DNA from 2 places in the Bacillus pfraonensis genome. Region 2 is predicted to be linked to the other one. Evidence: riboswitches for the same ligand, from Rfam matches in the RefSeq annotation. Region 2 holds a riboswitch; the other holds the start of a gene.
What was found. A riboswitch is a leader RNA that binds a small molecule or an ion and turns the genes downstream of it on or off. The one in region 2 is predicted to bind S-adenosylmethionine.

Region 1: it holds a riboswitch for S-adenosylmethionine, as region 2 does, so the genes downstream of both, KFD70_RS20070 (sugar ABC transporter substrate-binding protein) here and KFD70_RS18340 (peptide ABC transporter substrate-binding protein) in region 2, are expected to answer to the same signal.

Annotation. Positions count from the first base shown of each region.
Region 1 covers NZ_JAHCDO010000021.1:40,221-43,604, reverse strand. Annotated here, with positions in the region: gene KFD70_RS20075 (sugar ABC transporter ATP-binding protein) at 1-257, opposite strand, end outside; gene KFD70_RS20070 (sugar ABC transporter substrate-binding protein) at 254-1,369, opposite strand; SAM riboswitch class I at 1,458-1,562, opposite strand; gene KFD70_RS20065 (NCS2 family permease) at 1,652-2,953, opposite strand; gene KFD70_RS20060 (SDR family oxidoreductase) at 3,185-3,384, shown strand, end outside.
Region 2 covers NZ_JAHCDO010000018.1:65,823-69,206, reverse strand. Annotated here, with positions in the region: gene KFD70_RS18345 (YhgE/Pip domain-containing protein) at 1-309, shown strand, start outside; gene KFD70_RS18340 (peptide ABC transporter substrate-binding protein) at 376-2,016, opposite strand; SAM riboswitch class I at 2,153-2,257, opposite strand; gene KFD70_RS18335 (aldo/keto reductase) at 2,416-3,249, opposite strand; gene proC (pyrroline-5-carboxylate reductase) at 3,251-3,384, opposite strand, start outside.

The sequences.
Region 1 (3,384 bases), on a different contig from region 2:
ACTTCTTGTGTAACGAAAGCAATACCATGTTTTTTTGCATCTCTTGGCGAAGTGAAAGAAATGGTTTGTTCATTAATTTTTATCTTGCCGGCAACTGGACGGATTTCGCCAGTTGCTATTTTTAATAAGGTGCTTTTTCCTGCACCATTCATTCCAAGTAACGCATGAATTTTTCCCTTTTGTACCTCTATGGAAACATCTTGTAGCACAGGGGTAGTTGTATAAGAATGTGTGATGTTTTGAAGTGAGAATGTCATCGTTTTTTCTCCTTCTCTAATTTGTTCATCCAAGGTGAGTACGCATCTTTTGAATTTCCCCAGCCGCTTATGTATTTAGACAATTGTTCCATAGTGATACTTTCTGTAGGTAAACTATTTTTCTTTACAATGTATGGGTCTAACGAGTAAATATCTGGCGTATGTTCGCCGGCAATTTTTTTATACAGGAAGCGTACCTGTACTTTACCTACTTCAGCTGGATCAGTTGCAGTTGTGGCAGCCCAAGGTGAGTTTTCTTTTTGCATTAATTGTAAATCTTCGTTGCTTAAATCAATGCCGTATACTTTTATATCAGTGCGACCAGCTTGTTCAAGTGCTTTTACAGCCCCTTTGGCAAATTCATCCCAAGAAGCAAAAATAGCATGTAAATCGCCTTTGTTAGGATATTTCTTTAATAATGCTTCTACTTGTGTTTGTGTATCTAGTGGCGTGTTATTACTAGCAGTACCGAATCGAGCTACTTCTTTTATATTTGGATAACGTTTATAAAATGCATCAATGATAACGCTGCGACGTTCCATTGGAGCAAAGCCGCCAACCCATACTACAGCTATATTTCCTTTTCCATTTAAATCTTCAGCTAATGTTTTTAACGACTTCCATGCGAGACTATAGTCATCTTGATCAATAACGGTTACACCAGGTAAACGTAAATCATTATCAAATGCGACTATTGGAATGTTTGCTTGTAAGGCTTTTTCTACGCCTGGCTTTAGTGCCTCAGAGCGACCGTGATCAATTAAAATTCCATCAACTTTTGAATTAATCGCAGTATCTAGATTTGCTGCCATTTTCGCTAAGTCATTGTCGGAATTGTATACTTGTACGCTACCACCAAATTGTTCAATTTGCTTTTTTACCCCCTCAATATATTGGGAGGAGAATGTTCCGATAGACATTTGCATAATTAAAGCAACTTTTAACGGTTTTTGCACTTGTTTTGGAATTTCTGTCTGTGAATTACTTTGTGAAGAGGTCGTTTCTTTTTTTACGGTTTGTTGTTTCTGTGAAGAAACAGCATCTTGTTCATTTGTACAAGCTGTTAATGTGAACAAGAGAATGATTAATAAGATGGAACATAATTTCTTCATAAAAAAATCCCTCCTGAATGTAAGAAGAGAGGGGAGGAGAGGAAATAAAAAACGCCTTTTCAAAGAGAAAAGACGTCTTATCACGTTACTCTTATCTTTCAACACAATGTGTTGTAAGAATTAGCACCGTGCCCATTATGGGTCGGTTGCCGGGCTTCGTAGGGCTCATCCCTCCACCTGCTCTTGATAAGACATCAAATATTCAACTAGTTCGAATTATTCCACATTTATATAATGTTGTCAAACACTTTTCATAAAAAAAATTCCTCATTACGAGGAATTTTAATGCGGTAAGAAAATCAACTGATAAGCAAACAAAATACCAAATACGTATACAAGTGGATGTACAGCGCGGAATTGTCCTTTTGCCATTTTCATAAGTGGATATGAAATGAATCCAAGTGCAATACCTGTTGCGATACTTGATGTAAGTGGCATGCTTAAGATTACTAAGAATGCAGGGAATGCTTCGTCGAATGTATCCCAATCGATGTGACGTACAGAGCCCATCATTAAGCTACCAACAATAATTAATGATGGAGATGTAATTGCTGATACGCCAGAAACAGCGCCTACTAGAGGACCGAAGAATGCAGCAACCGCAAATAATGCAGCAACTGTAATTGTTGTTAAACCAGTACGTCCACCAGCTGCAACACCTGCAGATGATTCAATGTACGCTGTTGATGGTGTTGTTCCGAACATAGAACCGATCGTTGCTGAGAAAGAATCAGATAAAAGAGCGCGTCCTGATTTCGGCAGTTTGCCATCTTTCATAAATCCACCTTGCTGTGCAACACCAAGTAGTGTACCTGTTGTATCGAATAGCGTAACAAGGAAGAACGAGAATACTACGCCGTATAGTCCGTAATTAATGACATCAGAAACAGCTGTAATTGGGTTAGAAACAATAATTCCTTCTGGTAATCCAGGCATTGATGTAATGCCGTTTGAGAATGTTAACTGTCCTGTGAAATAAGCGATAATTCCTGTTAATAACATACCGAAGAATAATGCGCCGTTTATGTTTAAAGACATAAGAATAAGTGTGATTCCAAGACCAGCTAATGCAAGTAGTACTGGAGCAGAGTGAAGGTCTCCAAGGCCAACTAAGTTTGAGTCATGTTTCACTACAATTCCTGTCATACGTAAACCGATAAAAGCAATAAATAAGCCAATCCCAGCAGTAATTGCATGTTTTAAGTTTTCAGGAATAGCTTCCATTAGTTTTGTACGGAATGATGTGAATGATAACAAAATTAAAATCATGCCTGCTACGAATACAGCAGAGAATGCAATTGTAAATGTCATGCCTTCATGCGCTTTTACAACAGAGTAAGAGAAATAAGCGTTAAGCCCCATACCCGGTGCAATTGCAATTGGTAAGTTTGTGAAGATTGCCATAAATAATGTTCCGACAACAGCTGCAATAATTGTCGCTGTAAATGCTTGTTCAAATGGAACACCTGCATCACCAAGGATGATAGGATTTACGACAATAATATATGCCATTGTTAAGAAGGTAATGATACCTGCCATAATTTCAGTTTTAATAGAAGTTTTATGTTTTGAAAGGTTAAACATATAAACATCCTTTCTGTTCACGAATAATTGTCACAACAGTTATATATAATATTCGTTTTTTAACTGTATTGCAAGAGTTTTGCATAAAAAGTTTATAACAATTCATATTTTATGTCTTAATTTCGAATATTAATCGTAAGATTGCTTCTATATTTCGGCTTTTCACGTATAAGTACTTTTCATTATTGTGTACATCATAAGAAAGAGAAATGAGAAGGAGCTGAAAGATACATGACAGAACAAAAAAAGTTTTTAACGTTGCCACCGCAACACCAAAATAAACAACCAGGAATAGAATCGATGATGGACCCTCTTCCGAAGTACGAGGACCCTAATTACCGTGGTAGTGAAAAATTAAAAGGGAAAAATGTACTTATTACAGGAGGAGATAGTGGAATTGGAAGGGCAGTTGCCATTGCTTTTGCTAAAGA
Region 2 (3,384 bases):
ATGTTTATTACCTTATTTGGAAATGCAGGCATGCTCTTTAATATTATTTCGCTTTCTTTACAACTTGTAAGTTCTGGTGTGATGGTACCGTATGCTATGTTATCAAAAACATATCAAACAATCGGTGAATTATTTCCCGCAACATATGCCGCAAAGGGTTATTTCGCAATAGTATTTGGTGGCGGAAACTTAAAAGAGAATGTTATCTTTCTATTATTTATAATTATTATTACTCAAATGGTATCGCTAGTTGCTGTAGGGATATCAGTAATAGTAAAAAGAAAGAGACATGTAATAAAAGAAGCATAAAGAAAAAGGAGTCCTGTTGAAGGATTCCTTTTTCTTTTTATGAAAATGACATTTTACACGGGCTGTTTACTTCTCAACTTTCGCCCATTTGAAGTTAAGTGGCCCTGCAAAATCAACTTCAACTACGCCTTTGACATAAGAACGCTCTAAGTATGTTGTTCCATTTTGATAAAGAGGAGAGATAACGGCATCTTTAAATAAGATTTTTTCTGCTTGTTTTAAAGCTTCCCAACGTGCTTTTTCATCACCAGCTAAGTCGGTTTTAACTTTTTGGATTAGATTATCAAATTCTTTGTTAGAATAGTGATCTAAGTTGTATGAGTTATCAGTTGTAAATAACTCTAAGAATGTAATTGGATCGGCAAAATCCGGGCTCCATCCGTCAATAGCAATCTCATAATTTCCTTGTAGTAATAATGTGACTTGTTGTTTACGTGGTTGAGGCTTAACATTTACTGTTAATCCTTCTAAATTTTTCTCTAGTTGTTCTTTTAAATATTCACCTGTTTTTCTAGGTAGATCGCCATCACTTGTTAATAATTCAATTGAAATTTTGTCAGATCCTAATTCTTGTTTTGCTTGTTTCCAAAACTGTTGCGCTTCTTTTGTGTTTTCTTTTGTTAAATTACCATTCTCTTCACGGAAGTCTTTTCCATTTGGCCCTTTGGCGAAATTTTTTGGCACTAGAGAATAGGAGGGTAGAGAGCCATCATTTAAAAGCACATTTACAAATGCTTTCTTATCTATCGATTTATCGATTGCTTGACGAACATTTATATTTTGTAACGTTTTATTTTTCTGGTTCATACGTACAAATTGTACCCCGACATCTGGTCGTTCTTTAAAGTTACTATCTTTGCGATATTTATCAACAAGATCAGATGTTAAAGTAAGTCGATCAATTTGTTTTGATTCATATAAATTAACAGCTGTTGAATGATCCTTGACGACATTAAAATTAATTTCTTCAAGTTTCACATTATCCTTATCCCAATAGTTGGTATTCTTCTTGAACTTAAAGCTTTGTTCATGTTTCCAATCACTTAATGTAAAGGCACCATTATAAAGAATCGTGTTATCTTCTAAAGCATATTTATCACCTTGTGATTTGAAGAATGCTTCATTAATTGGTAAGAATGTTGGAAATGCCGTTAAACTAATAAAGTAGGGAACAGGGCGCTCTAATTCAACTTCAAAGGTGTGGTCATCGATTGCTTTTACACCGAGCTGGTCAGCCGGAAGTTCTTTATTATTAATCTTTTTCGCATTTTTTATATCAAAGAATAGAAATGCGTATTCAGAAGCAGTCGCTGGATCAACGGCACGTTGCCAAGCAAAGACAAAATCTTTTGCTGTCACAGGAGTACCGTTTGACCATTTTGAATCTCGTAAATGGAACGTATATTTTGTTTTATCAGGATTAACCGCATGAGACTTTGCTACACCAGGAACAGGCTTGTTTCCTTCACCGAGGTTATATAAACCTTCAAATACGTTTCTCATTACTTGGCCAGAGTCAGTATCTGTGGCGCGAGCAGTATCCATTGTACGGATTTCTGTACCAGTGGCCAAGTTCAATACTTGTTTATCAGGGGCTTTATCCTTTGCTTTTGCTTCACTTGCTTCGTCTTTATAGCTACCGCAACCTGTTAATAAAAGACTTGCTCCTAAAACAGATGCGACAGCAGGTACAAATTTCTTTTTCATGTAAAATTCCTCCCTAAATTGTTTGGTTATTAGTTGATGAACAATTTGTGAGGGAAAGAAAAACTCCCTCTTTTCTTATCGAGAAAGAGGGAGTTTTGTTTACAAGGCACGTACCTGTATATAAACGAAGTCCCTCATTCTATCTTTCAAGCATAATGCTTGCAGGAAGTGGCACAGTATTCAAAGTGAACCTGTTGCCGAGGTTTCAAAGGGCCAGTCCCTCCACCTCTCTTGATACAATGAGTAAACATAATGATTTATATTAATTTTTTGTTTCTTTGATTATTCAAAATATTACACCTAGGTGAATGAACTGTCAATAAAATGAAATATAGTTTAAATTTTCAGTTTTTTAATTAAAAGAAGCGTCACTGCAAATATTTGTAGTGACGCTTCTTTTTAAAAGTCGAAATTGTCAGGGTCTGGACCGACGCGGTGATTTTCATTTAATGACTGAATTGCTTTCATATCATCTGCACTCAATTCAAAATCAAAGATGTTTGCATTTTCGATAATACGGTGTTCTTTAATTGATTTAGGAATTGTTACAACTTCATTTTGTAAATCCCAGCGTAAAATGACTTGTGCTGTTGATTTGTTATATTTTGTAGAAATTTCTTGCAATACTGGATGGTCGAGTAATTGACCTTGCATTAATGGTGACCAAGCTTCTAGTTGAATAGTATGATCTCTACAGAAAGAGTGAAGTTCTTCTTGTGTTAAGCGTGGATGATATTCAACTTGATTAATCATCGGTTTAATTTCAGCGATTTCTAGAATATCTTGTAAGTGATGGATTTGGAAATTGCTAACGCCGATAGCACGAACACGGCCGTCTTTATAAAGTTTCTCTAATGCCTTCCATGTCTCTGTATATTTTCCTTTTACAGGCCAGTGTACTAAGTATAGATCTAAGTATTCCAAGCCTAATTTTTGTAATGTTGTTTCGAAGGCTTGTAATGTTGATTCATAGCCTTGATCACTGTTCCATACTTTTGATGTGATGAATAATTCTTCACGGGGAACTCCACATTCACGAATTGCCTGTCCAACGCCATCTTCATTTTTATACACTGCAGCTGTATCGATGCTGCGGTATCCGTTTTTAATAGCTGTTTTTACAGAATCAATTACCTGTGTACCATCTTCAACTTTAAAAACGCCTAAACCAAACCAAGGCATTTTTACACCGTTATGTAATGTTGTGCAATCTTGTAAGCTTGTTACTGTCATATTAATTCCCCCTAGCTTTTTTATTTGTTGCTTCAATGGCTTGAGCAATTATATTTGAAAAATTATTCTCATATAGCATTTTCAAACCTTCTGCAGTTGAGCCACCTGGTGTTGTCACTTGTTCGCGAAGCATAG